4 regions of the Bradyrhizobium sp. ISRA436 genome follow, and region 1 is predicted to be linked to each of the others. Evidence: predicted binding sites of a transcription regulator. Region 1 holds the regulator's gene; each other region holds the start of a gene.
What was found. Region 1 encodes LexA, which represses DNA repair genes until DNA is damaged. Its sites were predicted from a motif close to TGTTCNNNNTGTGTTCNG; they were not measured.
Positions count from the first base shown of each region.

Region 2: the regulator LexA is predicted to act here: its motif matches at 2,310-2,327, upstream of MTX23_RS03540 (ATP-dependent Clp protease adaptor ClpS).
Region 3: the regulator LexA is predicted to act here: its motif matches at 1,970-1,987, upstream of MTX23_RS33890 (helicase-related protein).
Region 4: the regulator LexA is predicted to act here: its motif matches at 2,125-2,142, upstream of ruvC (crossover junction endodeoxyribonuclease RuvC).

Region 1 is NZ_CP094519.1:3,575,820-3,579,766, reverse strand. It holds gene glp (gephyrin-like molybdotransferase Glp) at 1-1,021, shown strand, start outside; gene lexA (transcriptional repressor LexA) at 1,246-1,950, shown strand; gene MTX23_RS16960 (hypothetical protein) at 2,252-2,680, shown strand; gene MTX23_RS16955 (hypothetical protein) at 2,831-3,058, shown strand; gene MTX23_RS16950 (ComEC/Rec2 family competence protein) at 3,055-3,947, opposite strand, start outside.
Region 2 is NZ_CP094519.1:753,015-756,961, forward strand. It holds gene MTX23_RS03530 (Rrf2 family transcriptional regulator) at 1-200, opposite strand, end outside; partial or broken gene MTX23_RS03535 (hypothetical protein) at 272-482, shown strand; gene MTX23_RS03540 (ATP-dependent Clp protease adaptor ClpS) at 556-2,283, opposite strand; gene MTX23_RS03545 (mechanosensitive ion channel domain-containing protein) at 2,607-3,947, shown strand, end outside.
Region 3 is NZ_CP094519.1:7,284,932-7,288,878, forward strand. It holds gene MTX23_RS33890 (helicase-related protein) at 1-1,692, opposite strand, end outside; gene MTX23_RS33895 (DUF3108 domain-containing protein) at 2,374-3,159, opposite strand; gene rpmB (50S ribosomal protein L28) at 3,604-3,912, shown strand.
Region 4 is NZ_CP094519.1:1,210,143-1,214,089, reverse strand. It holds gene ruvB (Holliday junction branch migration DNA helicase RuvB) at 1-771, opposite strand, end outside; gene ruvA (Holliday junction branch migration protein RuvA) at 768-1,385, opposite strand; gene ruvC (crossover junction endodeoxyribonuclease RuvC) at 1,567-2,094, opposite strand; gene MTX23_RS05750 (YebC/PmpR family DNA-binding transcriptional regulator) at 2,289-3,035, opposite strand; partial or broken gene MTX23_RS05745 (methyl-accepting chemotaxis protein) at 3,234-3,947, shown strand, end outside.

The DNA.
Region 1 (3,947 bases):
CGACCTGTCGGCCAGGCTGAAGGTGATCGGCGAAGTCGCCGCTGGACGGCCGTTCGAGCGGACGGTCGGCGCGGGCGAAGCGGTGCGGATCTTCACCGGCGGCGTGATCCCTGACGGCGCCGACGCCGTCATCATCCAGGAAGACACCCGGGCTGACCGCGACCACATCACGATCACCGAAGCCGCTGCGAAGGGGCGGCACATCCGTCCCGCGGGCGTCGACTTCCGCCAAGGCGACGTGCTGCTTGCGGCCGGCAGCCGCCTCTCCGACCGCGCGCTCTCGCTCGCTGCGGGCATGAACTATCCGGAACTCGCCGTGCGCCGTCGTCCAAAGGTCGCGGTGCTGGCGACCGGCGACGAGCTGGTGATGCCTGGCTCCTACCCCGGCCCCGGCCAGATCGTCTATTCCAACGGCTACGCACTGCGGGCGCTGGCCCGCGCCGAGGGCGCGGAGACCGTCGATCTCGGGATCGCCGCCGATACGGTGGCCGCCACCACGGCGGGTGTCCGCCGGGCGCGGGAGGCCGATGCCGACATCCTGATCACCACCGGCGGCGCCTCGGTCGGCGACCATGATCTCGTCAAGCAGTCGCTCGAGGCTGAGGGCGTCCAGATGGCGTTCTGGCGGATCGCGATGCGGCCGGGCAAGCCGATGATGCATGGCCGGCTGGGAACAATGCGGGTGATCGGCCTGCCCGGAAATCCGGTGTCGTCCTATGTCTGCGCCTTCCTGTTTCTGGTGCCGTTGATTCGCGCCCTGAGCGGGCGAAAAGTGATCCATCATGTCCGCGACAGCGCCCTGCTTGGCCGTGACCTCGCCGCCAACGATCAGCGCGAGGACTATCTCCGTGCGCGGCTCGAAGAGCGCGACGACGGCACGCTGATCGCGACACCCGTCACCCAGCAGGACAGCTCGCTGTTGGGGAATCTTGCTGCGGCACGGGCACTTGTGATCCGTCCGCCGTTCGCGCCGGCGGCCGTCAAAGGCGAGGCGTGCGAGATCCTGACACTGCCTGAGTGAGGCTTTGCGACCGCACCAATCTGGCGCGAGCGGCTGCATTCACCGGAAATTAAGTGGTTGCGGAACACATATCGAACATATAGTGTCCGTTCATGATTTGTTTCGAGTACTGGTGTCTACAAATGGGAGCGCACTGAGGAGTGTCGCAAGTCTCGCGCTCCCGAGGTCAGGCTCCCTGAAGGTCTCGGAATCGAACGACGCTATCAACCGGGGGAATACTCGAGATGCTCACGCGCAAACAGTACGAACTTCTGCGTTTCATCAATGAACGTCTGAAGGAGGCCGGCGTCCCGCCCTCTTTCGACGAGATGAAGGATGCGCTCGACCTGCGCTCGAAGTCCGGTATCCACCGCCTCATTACAGCGCTGGAGGAGCGCGGTTTCATCCGCCGCCTGCCGAACCGCGCCCGCGCCATCGAGGTGATCAAGCTTCCCGAACTCTCTGCCGGCGGCGGCAACGGCCGCCGCGGCTTCACCCCGAGCGTTATCGAGGGCACGCTCGGCAAGCGCTCCAGCACGCCGCAGATCGCCGAGGATGACGGCAACCGTCCGGTCGCCGTCCCTGTCATGGGCCGGATCGCGGCCGGTACGCCGATCGAGGCGCTGCAGACCCGCAGCCACACCATCAGCGTGCCGCCGGACATGCTCGGCGCCGGTGAACATTACGCGCTGGAGGTACGTGGCGACTCCATGGTCGACGCCGGTATCCTCGACGGCGACATGGCGCTGATCCAGCGCAATGACACCGCCAATACCGGCGACATCGTGGTGGCGCTGATCGACGAGGAGGAAGCGACGCTGAAGCGCTTCCGCCGCCGCGGCGCGTCGATCGCGCTGGAGCCTGCCAACACCGCCTATGAAGTGCGCATTCTGCCGCCAAATCGCGTACGGATCCAGGGCAAGCTGATCGGGCTCTATCGCAAATACTGACCGCGCGGCATGTCCAGGCCGTGACCGCGTGCAGCGCGGCGTGCCTTCGTGCAGTCGAACATGTGTTGTGAGGGAACGAGCGAGGCGCAGCGCCGTTGCTTCATGGACTGCGCTGCGTGAGTGCCTCCGGCGCGTCCCAATACCACCGGGACGCTGTAGCGCGTTTGTGATCGGAGCCTTCCGCAGCCAGTCGTACAATCGCCCAGAAACGAGAACATACTCGTTTGCTGTCGTCCACTCTGGTAGAGGCCTGCGCCTCAGGAGAGGCACGGGTCGCTATCTCGAAATGAGGAGCCATCCGATGTGTGACTATAGTCTGCACGCCGTGGCATCGCGCCCCGCCGTTGTCGGAGAGACGCTGATCACCACGACATTCCGCGGCACGTCAACCCGCGGCTTTGCTTCGGAGAGCGATCCAAATGTCGCGGTCTGCATGCTTCCCGGCACCGAGCTCGCGTTCGTCGAGAACGTGCGCTACGACAGCCGCTGGATCTGGACCAAGACGATCGGCTTCCGCGTTGGCGTGTTCAACGAAGTCGAGCCCGACGTTCCCGATCGCCATCATGATGCGGTCGAATTCCCCGACGGCAGCCATGTGCTGGTGACCCAGCTCGTCGAAGGACAGCACGTCACCGTACTGCAGCTACCCGCTCTTCACCCGCCTGTCGTCGAGAAACCGAAGGTGGTCGAGCGGCGGCCCTCTGCATTCGCGTCGCTGTTTTTGGGTTGAGCGCATCATGGCCGCAGGATGAGTTTGGACCTGCGGCATGTGACCTAACCGATTTCGAGCGACCCCGGACTTCGGGTTCCGGGGCGCGTCTGGGGATTTGCGTCGGACGGCGCCTTGGCGCATCATCGCTCACGGACAAGGACGTGCTCGGTGGTCGACAAGGTCACATGGCAAAAGGCTGGACGCGTCACGGAGCCGGGCCGCTACATGTTCCGGTTCGGCTGGCTGACGGTGACGGCTGACGACCTGAAGGTCTGGCAGCAATTCCCCGAAGCGACGTTTACCCTAGTCAAGAAGCCCGACGCCGATCCTGACTCGGACGAGTATCACCTCGGCGCCTTTGACCTGCCGACCCATCCCCTCCCCGATCAGCACTAATCGTCGCCCTGCAGATCGGCCTCCGCCGGGGTCGCATCCACCGCCGGGCGCGGCGCGCGGCCGGGCGGGCGCAGCGCGGTCTCGCTCTCGGTGTCGCCGGGAACCGCCGGCGACCATGGCCGGTCGATCCCGCCGGGCCTGACCGCATCGACGGCAAAGCCATCGCGAGTGCGACGCAGCACCAGCGCGCCGTGGCGCCGCAGCCGTTCGGCATCGATCACCGAGGCCGCGCAGCCCTGCGGCGCCGGCCGTGCCGTCACGATCAGCGCCGCACGCTCGCAATCGTCGGCCAGCGCCGCGGGCCGCATCGCCAGCGAAACGAGCATGCCGCCCGCGCCCTGGGTCACACAGCCGTTCTCGTCGCAGGAGACGCCGTCCGCGAGCGAGGGGTCGGCCGCCGTGCGCGCGTCGGCATCCGCCGCCAGCCATTCTTTGACCAGGAAGGCGTCCTTGCCGCTCCGCATCAGATGCAGCCGCCCGTCGCCGCCGCGGACCGCCACATTGCGGCCGTCGGCCGCGACCAGCACGTCCGGCTGCGGCACCCGCACCGCCCAGATCAGCGCCACCGCAAGCAGGGCCGCGCCGGACCAGCGCAACGGCGTGCGCAACAACCCGAGCAGGACGAGGCCGGCGCTCGCCACGATCAGCGGTCCGGTGCCGAACGCGGCCATGCGGCCGACCGCGCCCGGCAGGCCGGCGACCCATTGCGTCACCACGATCATCCAGTCGATGCCAACGCCCATGATCGCCCAGAACACGCCGTCGAACCCGAACGGCATCGCGGCGAGCCCCAGCAGGCCCGCCGGCATCACCACCGCCGACACCACCGGCATCGCCGCGAGATTGGCGAGCAGCCCGTAGGGCGTGACGCGATGGAAATGGAACGCGG
Region 2 (3,947 bases), 2.8 Mb from region 1:
CGCGCCATCGTCCAGCCGCCGCCATGACCTTTCTCGGAGCGGACAAGGCTTTGCTCGCGAAGCCCGGCCATGACGCGGCGGACGACGACCGGATTGGTCGCCATCGCCTGGGCAAGCTGGTCCGACGTCACCGGTTCGGCCGCCCCGATCATGTGGAGGAGGCCGTGCAGCACGCTCGATAAACGGCTATCGCGGATCATGTAACATTACATGTTACATGATGGCCCATGTGTCAAGGGCGGGCGCCGATATCGTTCTCGCGCGGAGATTCGGCCGTCCGGTCTGGCTGTTGTGCCCCTATGCGCTCGATTGGCGCTGGCTGCGCGACCGCGCGGACACGCCCTGGTATTCCGACCATGCGGCTGTTCCGTCAGGACCAGCCGCGGGCCTGGGAGAGCGTGGTGGCGCGAACCTCCGCCGAGCTTGCGCGCGTCGCCGCCGGCGAGCGCGAGCTGCCGCTGCCGCCGGCGCTGCGGGATTGATCGGCTATCAGTGCATTCCTGCCGCGCAGCGTCCGCGAGACACTCGTGCCGAGAACGCGCTGCGCCGCTACCGCTATGCACTCATCTTCTGCGCGCCGCCGAGCAATTTCACGTTGAGGTGGCCGCCGTCGAACAGCATCTCGTTCAGCGCTCCCTCGATGTCGGCTGGCGTAACGTTCTGGCCGCCGTCGCGGGCGATGCTGGCCTGGGCGAGGCGGCGCATCAGTTCCTTGATGAAGGCGGCGCTGACGCCTTCGGTGCGTCGCACGGCGTCGTCGATGACCCCCTGGTCGAGCGGCAGGCCCTTGCCGTAGAGCCGGACCAGCTTGCCGCGTCCGATCTCGTCGGGCAGCGGCACCTCGATCGCCTGATCGATGCGGCCGGGCCGGCCGGCCAGCGCGCTTTCGAGTTCTTCCGGCCGGTTGGTGGTCAGCACGAACAGGATGTCGCAATCCTCCTTCAGGCCGTCCATCTCGTTGAGCAGCTTGTTGAGCAGCGATTCCTCGCAAGGCCCGCCCATCTCCTCACGGCTGCGCGCGATCAAATCGACGTCCTCGATCACGACCATGGTCGGCTGCAGCAGGCGCGCAAGGCTCATATAGGCGCCGAGCAGGCCGACCTGCTCGGCGGTGATGATCAGCGTCGTGTGACCCGGCAGGTTGGTGGCGAGATAGCGGATGGTATGCGTCTTGCCGGTGCCGGGCGGACCGTAGAGCAGAATGCCCTTGCGGGTCGACTGGCCAAGCTCGCGCAGCAGCTCCCGGCTTCCGACGAAATCGAGCACATTGCGCTCAAGCAGTCGCAGCGTCCGCTCCGGCAGGATCACGGCGTCGCGATCGACCACTGGCAGGCGATGCACGGTGACGCCGCGTGAACGTCCGCGGTAGTCGGCGTCGCCGTCGAGCGAGAGGATCTTGCCGCGATAGGAGCGCGCGGCATGCACGGCCGCTTCCAGCTCGGCAAGGGTCCGTTGCACGAGGGCATTGCCGGCGGCGCCGGCGGGCACCGCGAGTTCGATGCGCAGGGTCGGCTCGTAGCCGTACTCGCGATGGAAGCTGAGCAGCACGGCGTAGCGCAGCTCTCCGGTTCGGCACAGCCACAATCCATTGACGAGGCACTTCACCGGCTCGGCCTCGCCGACATCGACGTCGTGATATTGCGGCGGCGCGATTGCCGGCGCATCACGGCTGTCCTTCATCAGCGCTGCGAACTCGATGGTCTCGTAGCGAGATGCTTCGTGGATGCCGAAGAAGTGGAGCGGCGTGGTGAACAGCCTGTCGATCGCGATCTGAACGTCGGCGCGCATATGACCCGGAAACCGCCGCGACCGCGTCAGGATCTGGTTGCGCGGTATTCCGGCGAAATGCCATTCGAGCGCGGCGAAGGCATATCTGAACTCGTCGCTCGGCAATTCCTCCGAGCTGCGGCGTGCGGCGAGCAGGCAGTCACTGCACAGGGAGGCCGTCGTGCCCGACAGAAATATCTCTTTAACCGCCCTCGGTGCTTCGCAGAGATCGCAGGGACGGCTGGCGTCGGCGGATTCGGTGGTGATGAGCAACGGTTGGCCCTTGGAGCGGATCAACCACTTCGCGCTCGTGAGCAGTGCACGCGCGACCGGTGCGGGATAGGGGCCGCACGGAATTGCGCCGTTGGCCTCGATCAAGGCTGCGGAGGCGATCGCATCTTGCTGAGATTTGCCGAACACCGTGCGCAACAGGTCCTGCACGAATTCCAGCGGCGTCTCGTCGTCGTCGTGAATGAAGAGCTGTACCGGACCATCGTCGGCAAAGACATCGTGCATGAGACCCCCCAAACAACTGAAGCAAAAGGAACAAAATAAGAACATCATAGAGGACCCAGCGCGTCAAGCGAAAGATTGTCCTGCCTCAGCCCTGGCGTGTGGTGAGCCACTCAGCCGGCTTGCCCACAACGCATCCTGCATGCGTAAACGCGGCTCAACGCTTGTGACGATTGTGTTGCGGCAAATGCCAAGAGATCGCCGCCGCGCCGGCAAACTTCCGACACATCACCGGGGCGAAAAGGAGTAAACCGGCATGACGCGAGCGCGGGGGCAGATTCCATCCCAGGGATTTGCTGTCGCGCAATTTATTTTAAGAGGCTCTCGTGTCGCACAAACTTCGTTTTGCGATCCTTCTCGTCCTCGCCCTGTTCGTTTCTCCTGCCCTCGCGCAGCCCGGCGCCAAGCCGGCGCCGCAAGCCAATACCGGCGATACGCTGACGCCGGAGCAGGCGAAGCGCGCGCTCGAAACGCTGCAGGACGACAGGAAGCGCGGCGAGATCATCAACACGCTGCGCGCGATCGCCAATGCCTCGCCCCAGGCGGCGCAACCCGCACCGGAAGAGCACTCCCCGATTCCACTCACCGCCGACAGCCTCGGCGCGCAGCTCCTGCTGATGGTGTCGGAGCAGGTCACCGACATGTCGCGCGAGGTCGCCGACGTTGCGCGGACGCTGACGCATTTCCCGGCGTTCTATTACTGGTTCGTGCGCACCGCCAACGATCCGGCGGCCTATGGCCTCCTGATCGACATCGCCTGGAAGCTTGCGCTGGTGCTCGGCTGCGCGCTGGCCGTCGAATGGGTGGTGTTCCGCCTGATCAAGCGGCCGGTGGCGTTTCTGGAATCGCGGCTGCCGCAGACGGCGCGCGTGCCGCAGGCGCTCGCGGCCGCCGATCCGCCGTCGTCGGTCGCCGACGTTGCGCCTGAGCCCGAGCTGCAGCGCCGCCGGCTTACCCTGGCGCGGGCCTGGCAATCGGTGGTCCGGCTGCCCTTCGTGCTCGGGCGCCTCTTGCTCGAATTGCTGCCGGCGGTCGTGTTCGTCGGCGTCGCCACTGCGCTGCTCGGCACCGAGATCGGCGACCAGTCGACCACGCGGCTGGTGATCCTCGCCGTCGTCAACGCCTACGCGTTCTCGCGCGCGCTGATCTGCGCGGTGCGGGCGCTGGCGGGACCGTTCGGTCTGTTCCGCATCCGCGCCGAGACCGCGGCCTACATCGAGATCTGGGCGCGGCGCATCGTCGCCGTCGGCGTCTCCGGCGTCTGCTTTGCCAATGTCGCGCTGCTGCTCGGCCTGCATCGCGCCGGCTATGCCGCGCTGCTGCGGCTCGTGATGCTGGTCGTGCATCTCTTCGTCGTCGTGATCATCCTGCAGTGCCGCCGGCAGGTGGCGGATGCGATCCGCCCGCCGGCCGACCGCGTCGGGCTTGCGGCGCGGGTCCGCAACCGCGTCGCCGGGCTCTGGCATGTGCTGGCGATCGCGCTCGATCTCGCGCTGTGGGCGGTATGGGCGCTCAACATCCGCAATGGCTATTCGCTGCTGCTGCAATATTTCGTCGGCACCATCGCGGTGCTGCTGGTGACGCGCCTCATCACCATGGTGGTGCTGAGCCTGATCGATCGCGGTTTCCGCATCAGTCCGGATCTGCTGCAGCGCTTCCCGGGGCTG
Region 3 (3,947 bases), 3.7 Mb from region 1:
GGAGGTCAGCACGAACTGCTCGTCGGGGGCGGCGCCCAGTTTCTCGGCACGCCCGTCGATCTCGCGCGCCAGCACCTGCTGGGCGGCGGCCTGCAGGGCCTTGGCGTCAGAGCCGGCTTCCGCGGCATCGGGCGCAAAGGTGAATCCATCGAGCCGGCCGATCACATGACCTTCCACGATCACTTCGCCGGTTTTGCCAATTTCCGTATTCAAAACTGAGTTCTCCCGCAGGCGGCGCATCAATACACTGGTCCGCCTGTCAACGAAACGCTCCGTGAGCCGTTCATGCAGGGCATCGGATAATTTATTTTCGAGCTCGCGCGTGATCCCCTGCCAATGCTCCGGGTCATACAGCCAGTCCGGCCGGTTGGCGACGAAGGTCCAGGTGCGAATCTGCGCGATTCGGCCCGACAACGTGTCGATATCGCCGTCGATGCGGTCGGCCTGGTCGACCTGGGCGGCGAACCATGCGTCAGGGATACGCCCCTTTTGCATCAGGAAGCCGTACAGCGTGGTCACGAGTTCGGCATGGGCGGCCGGCGACACTTTACGGTAGTCCGGGACCTGGCAGGCCTCCCACAGCCGCTCCACGGCGGCCGCCCCATGCGCCATATCGCGCACCTCGGCGTCGCGTGCGACATGGTCGAGCACGCGCTGGTCCTCCGCGACCGGTGCCCGCGTCAGCGTCTCGTGGCCGGGCGGCAGCGTCAGCGACACCTGCAATGCGCCGAGCGAGGCGAAATCGAGCCTGGCGTTGCGCCATTGCAGCATCTTCACGGCATCAAAGGTGTGGTTCTGCAGCGCGTTCACCAGTTCCGGCTCGAACGGCGCGCAGCGCCCGGTGGTACCGAAGGTGCCGTTGCGCGTGGCGCGGCCGGCGCGGCCCGCGATCTGCGCGAATTCGGCCGGCGTCAGGCGGCGGAACTGATAGCCGTCATACTTGCGGTCGGAGGCAAAGGCGACGTGATCGACGTCGAGATTGAGCCCCATGCCGATCGCATCGGTGGCGACGAGATAATCGACGTCGCCGCTCTGGAACATCGCGACTTGCGCATTGCGTGTGCGCGGGCTGAGCGAGCCGAGCACCACCGCGGCGCCGCCATGCTGGCGGCGGATCAACTCGGCGATCGCATAGACCTCGTCGGCCGAGAACGCGACAATTGCCGTTCTTCTCGGCTGCCGCGTGATCTTGCGATCGCCGGCGAATTCGAGCTGCGACAATCGGGGCCGCGTCACGATGGAGGCGCCAGGCAGCAGCCGCTCGATGATCGGCCGCATCGTCGCAGCCCCCAGCAGCAGCGTCTCGTCGCGGCCGCGGCGATTGAGGATGCGATCGGTGAAGACATGCCCGCGCTCGAGATCGGCGGCGATCTGGATCTCGTCGACCGCAAGAAAAGAGACATCGAGATCGCGCGGCATCGCCTCGACAGTCGAGACCCAGAAGCGCGGCGATTTCGGCTTGATCTTCTCCTCGCCGGTGATGAGCGCGACGCTCTCCTCGCCCGCGCGATCGGCGATCTTGTTGTAGACCTCACGCGCCAACAGCCGCAGCGGCAGGCCGATCACGCCCGACGAGTGCGCCAGCATCCGCTCGATCGCCAGATGCGTCTTGCCGGTGTTGGTCGGCCCAAGGACGGCGGTGACGCCAGCGCCGGGCACGCGGTCATTTCCGAACGAGGATGAGAAAGCCATCTGTTGCAGGTGTTTCTTGAACTGGTGGCGTTATAGCCGTTCCGTCATCCTGAGGAGCGCGTAGCGCGTCTCGAAGGATGCACGGCCGAGATCTATGCGCACGTTTTGATCGGACTTTCCTCTCGCGGACGAAGCGGGGCTGTCGCCCTTCGAGACGGCCGCTGCGCGGCCTCCTCCAGCGACAACGGCGGAGCCGTTGCGCGGGGGTGACGGTCTGGCAGCGTGTTTCGCAAAATCTGTCTCACAATGCGACGCTTTTCGCGCCAAACTTAAGCTTCGGAACGAGTTGAGAACGAATCGCGCCCGAATCGCTGACTCCCCTCCAGGCCTGAAACGTTCACCGCAACATCTCGGGTGACCTTCGGGCGGCGGCACTAGATCAAGTTTATCTGGGCTCCACAAGCGGCTGGTAAAGGTGCTGAGTCCCCTAAATTCCTGATATCGCCGAGTCGAATCAGAATCGGGCAAGAGTCAACCGGATTCCGGCGACGTTTGCTGCATGCCTGGGGCGAGGAACCCTCTCCCGTTGGGTGAAGGGGAAAGCATTCCCGCCGCTTCTCGTCACTCGTCATGGCCGGGCTCGTCCTTGGCTTGACCCGGGCATCCATCAACCCAAAGACCTCTCTCGAAACGATGGATTGCCGGGTCAAGCCCGGCAATGACGAGATGTTTTGCCCGCCGCTACTGCGTCTTCGCCACGCGCGGCGGCGCGGCTGACGTGACGAACGAGGTGGCTTCCAGCATCGCAGGCCCGAGCGGGGTCGGGATGGTCATGCGGAACGGCACCAGGATGCGCGTGCCTGCGATCGGCACCAGCGTGATCTCGATGTTGCGCTGAGCGGCGAGATATTTGATCACGGGGCGATCGGGGATGTAGCCCGAGATCGGCACGAAATAGATCGCGCAGACCAGCGCCGGGCCGTGATAGCCGCGCTCGGCCTTCACCGTCACCACGCGCTTGTAATCCAGCTTGAGATCGTAGCGCATGCGGCCGTCGAACACGCCGGCGGCGGTGCGGCAGCTATCCGGGCTCATCAGCTCGCTATTCCCGGGCACGCGCAGCATCGAGCCGGTCATCGGATCGAACACGCCCTTCTTGTGCGCGTCGGTGACCGGGATGCGATCGGCATCGACAGGCGGCACCGGCTCGATGGTGGAATCCTTGACGTTGCCGTTGGCGAGCACCATCCGGATCGTCTCTGACTTCTTCGAGGTGGTGGTGGTCGCGGTGTAGGAATTCGCCACCAGCGCGCCGTTGACGACGCGCCCCTGCGAGGCGCCGCTGCCGGTGCCGCCGGCGAACGCCTTCAGAAGCCCCGCGGTCCCACCCTGGGCCGAGGCGGAGAACGTGTCGTCGCCGATTTCGACGGTCCAGGAGCCTTTGCCGACCGGGATACCGGCAAGCGTCGCCTCATACTGCGCATCGAGCCGCCCCTGGGCCTTCGCAGCCTCCGGACCGAACAGCATGAATGCGCCGGCCAACAGGCCGAGCAGCCACCCGGAGGGCGGCAAAATGGCAATCGGGGTAGTCACTTACCTGACGGTCCTGCTATCGGCGCTCGATCGTGTCATTTAGGCAGTCGAATTGGCCAGACAACGCGTGTTCCGCAAAAGGGGACGCCGTCTTGCGCCCCGAACACGCCTCGTCAAACCCGCGCGCGTCCTTATGGAACCAGAATTGCAGCCGAATACGCCCTTTATATGGTTGCCATCTCCGCCGTTAAGTGGCTGGAACGGCTTATGAACCGGCAATTTCCGGGGCGCCCATGCGGCGATATAATCTTGACGCTTTCGCGATCTCCCCCTATACACCCGCGGTTCCTGGAAAATGGACGCGAATTCAAAACCCCCGCGCGGGCCGTGTGATTGCACGCCTGATGGAGAGGCGGGGATGGAAAAGGATTTTGTAAAATGTCCCGGCGCTGCGAACTGACGGCCAAGGGCCCCCAGGTGGGCCACAAGGTGAGCCACTCGAACATCAAGACCAAGCGGCGCTTCCTGCCGAACCTGGCCAACATCACCTTCATCTCGGAGGCGCTCGGCCGCAACGTGCGCCTGCGCGTCTCGACCAGCGCGATCAAGAGCGTCGACCACAATGGCGGCCTCGACGCCTATCTGCTGAAGGCCAAGGCCGAGGCGCTCTCGCCCCGCGCCCTCGAACTCAAGCGCGCGATCGAGAAGAAGGTCGGCAAGCCGGCGCCGGTGAAGAAGGCGAGCTGAGCTGGCTGCGACACATCGCTCCAGAGGAAAGCAGC
Region 4 (3,947 bases), 2.4 Mb from region 1:
GCTGTCGACCTCGAGCGCACTCAGCGCGCGATCGGCGATGCCGCGGTCGACGGAGTCGGCATCGGCCGCGGAGGCAAAATCCCTGACCCGGCGCAGCAGGCGGCCGGCGATGCGCGGCGTGCCGCGGGCCCGGCGCGCGATCTCGTTGGCGCCGTCGGGGCTCATGCCGATGTTGAGTACGCGGGCGCCACGGCTGACGATCTTCTCCAGCTCCTCCTCGGTGTAGAAGTTCAGCCGGATCGGAATCCCGAAACGGTCGCGCAACGGATTGGTGAGCAGGCCCGCGCGCGTCGTCGCACCCACCAGCGTGAACTTGGAAAGCTCGATCTTCACCGAGCGCGCCGCTGGTCCCTCGCCGATGATCAGGTCGAGCTGGAAATCCTCCATCGCCGGATACAGCACTTCTTCCACCGCCGGACTCAGGCGATGGATCTCGTCGATGAACAGCACGTCGCGCTCTTCGAGATTGGTGAGCAGCGCCGCGAGATCGCCGGCCTTGGCGATGACCGGACCCGACGTGGCGCGAAAGCCGACGCCGAGCTCGCGCGCGACGATCTGCGCCAGCGTGGTCTTGCCGAGGCCCGGAGGCCCGACGAACAGCACGTGATCCAGCGCCTCGCCGCGCTTCTTCGCCGCTTCGATGAAGATCGAGAGATTCTTGCGCGCCTGCGCCTGGCCGACGAACTCCGTCAGCGACTGCGGACGCAGCGCGGTATCGCCGACATCATCGGAGCGGCGTTCGGGCGTGACGATGCGGGAGGGCGTGTTCACTTCGACAATTCCTTCAGGCCCAGCCGGATCAGTTGCGCGGTTTCGGCCTTCTCACCGGCGCTGCGCGAGGCGGCGGCGATCGCGGCGGCGGCCTGCGGCTGGCCGTAGCCGAGATTGACCAGCGCGGAGATCGCGTCCGTCACCGGGCGCGGCGCGCGGTTGTTGTCGATCGCGCCCGAAAGCTGCACCACCGCCGGATCGACATCGGCAAAGCCGGGCGCCTTGTCCTTCAATTCGCTGACGATGCGCTCGGCGACCTTCGGCCCCACCCCCGGCGTGCGGGCAACCGCCGCCTTGTCGCGCAACGCGATGGCATTTGCGAGGTCGGTCGGTGGCAGTGTGCCGAGCACCGCGAGCGCCACCTTGGCGCCGACGCCCTGCACGGTCTGCAGCAGGCGAAACCATTCGCGCTCATGATCGCTGCGGAAGCCGAACAGCTTGATCTGGTCCTCGCGGACATAGGTCTCGATCGACAGCACCGCAGCCGCGCCCGGCGACGGCAGCGCCTGCAGCGTGCGGCTGGCGCAGTGCACCTGATAGCCGACGCCGCCGACATCGAGGATCACATAGTCCTCGCCATAGGAATCGATCAGGCCCTTGAGCTTGCCAATCATGATGCCCCCTCGGACCTGGCGCTCGCGTTCCGTTCGTTCGCTTTGGTGTTGGCTTTGGTGAGGCACGCACCAGCGGCATGGTTCCCTCCCCCCTTACCCCTCTCCCCAACCCTCCCCCGCAAGGGGGGAGGGAGCCTGACGAGTGTGCCCTCCTCACGTCGCGAAAGCTTGCAAGCGCTCCTCATAGGCTTGCCACCTTCAGCCGCAGCGCGGCGCTCTGGCGGTGATGCGCGTGCGTGATCGCGATCGCCAGCGCATCGGCCGCGTCGGCGGATGGCGGCTCGGCTTTCGGCAGCAGGATCTTCAACATCACCTGGACCTGGTTCTTCTCGGCATGTCCGGCGCCGACCACGGTCTTCTTGACCTGGTTCGGCGCGTATTCCGCGACAGAGATGCCGAACATTGCGGGCGCCAGCATGGCGACGCCGCGCGCCTGCCCGAGCTTGAGCGTGGCGACGCCGTCCTTGTTGACGAAGGTCTGTTCCACTGCCGCCTCCGCCGGCTTGTAGTCGCCGAGCACGGCGGCGAGCCCCTCATGGATCGCGAGCAGGCGGCTCGCGAGCGGCAGGTTATCGGGCGTTTCGACCGAGCCGCAGGCGATGTAGACCAGCCGGTTGCCCTCGGTCTCGATCACGCCCCAGCCGGTGCGGCGGAGGCCTGGATCGATACCGATGATGCGGACGGGGGAGCGAATCGGCTGCGATGTCATGGGGGAGTGATACCGCCTGTGCACCGAGAACGAAACACAAACGGAGCGTCATCCCCTGCCCCGCCTGTCATGCCCTGCTCGTCATCCCCGCGAAAGCGGGGATCCAGTACGCCGCGGCGTCGCGGATCAAATGCAGGTCTCTGGAATACTGGGTCGCCCAGTCAAGCCGGGCGATGACAGCAATGCAAGCGGCGTCAGCCGCCCATCTTCGCCATGAGCGCGTCGGACACTTCGAAATTGGCGAACACGTTCTGCACGTCGTCGTGCTCGTTGAGCATGTCCATCAACTTCAACAGCTTTTCGCCGGTCTCATCGTCGACCGAGACGGTGTTCTGCGGCTTCCAGGTCAGCGCCGCCTTGCGCGGCTCGCCGAACTTCGCCTCCAGCGCCTTGGCGACCTCGCGGAATGTCTCCTGCGAGGCGTAGACCTCGTGGCCACCCTCGCTGGAGACCACGTCGTCGGCGCCGGCCTCGATGGCCGCATCCAGCATGGCGTCGTCGGAGGCGACACTCTTGTCGTATTCGATGATGCCGGTGCGGTCGAACATGAAGGCGACCGAGCCGGTTTCGCCGAGATTGCCGCCGGACTTGGTGAAGAAGGAGCGGATGTCGGAGGCTGCGCGGTTGCGGTTGTCGGTCAGCGCCTCGACGATCACGGCGACGCCGCCGGGGCCATAACCCTCATAGCGGATCTCTTCGTAGTTTTCGCCGTCGCTGCCGGACGCCTTCTTGATGGCGCGCTCGATATTGTCCTTGGGCATGTTCTCGGCGCGCGCCGCGACCACGGCGGCGCGCAGACGCGGATTCATCGCCGGATCCGGGGTGCCCAGCTTGGCCGCCACGGTGATTTCGCGGGCCAGCTTGCCGAAAAGCTTCGACCGCTGGGCATCCTGCCGGCCCTTGCGGTGCATGATGTTCTTGAATTGGGAATGGCCGGCCATGCGTGGTCTCTTGGAAGCGTCAGGTCAAAGGGGGTGGAAAGCGCGGCCTTATAGGCCTCCCTCCGGCCAAAATCAAAGATCGGCGGGGCGTTCCGTCACGGATACTACCGCAGGCCGGAATGTGAGGCACCTGTTAACCATGACTTCATGCCCGGGTGAGAGGATCGGCCGTCCCGCCCTTACTCACAAGAGTCCCCGATGGCGTTCGGTTTGTTTCGAAGGCGAGAGCCGGAGTCGGTTGCGCCTGCCGTCAAATCAGAGGTTCCGGCCGCGAGTGTCGCGCCCGAAGCCCTCACCTCGACCGAGAGCGATTCGGCCAGGGAAATCCTTGAACTGCTGGAACTCGAGCTCGGCGGCATGATCCGCCAGCTCGAGCGCGCCGCAAGCTCGGTGGCCGCCGGTGCGGAAGCCACAGCCGCGACGCTTGCGACCATCCGGGCGCGGACCGACGCGCTGACCGGCCGCACCAGCGCCGCGCAAAGCACCGCGACGACATTCTCGGAAGCCGCCGACAGGTTCACCCATTCCGCCGAGGGCATCGGCCAGCAGGTGCGCAACGCCAGCTAACTGGCCGATGACGCCGCGGCTGCGGCGCGCGAAGCCACCGCCAATGTCGACCGCCTGCGCGAATCCTCGGCCGCGATCGGCAACGTCGTCAATCTGATCGCGCAGATCGCGCGCCAGACCACGCTGCTTGCGCTCAACTCGACGATCGAGGCGGCGCGCGCCGGCGCCGCAGGCAAGGGCTTTGCGGTGGTCGCAACCGAGGTCAAGGCGCTCGCGGTGCAGACCCAGAGCGCGACCGAGGAGATCACCAAGAAGATCGAGGCGCTGCAGAAGGACGCCACTGGATCCGCGGACGCCGTGCACCGCATCTCGCAGGCGATCGAGGCGATCCGCCCGGTCTTCGAG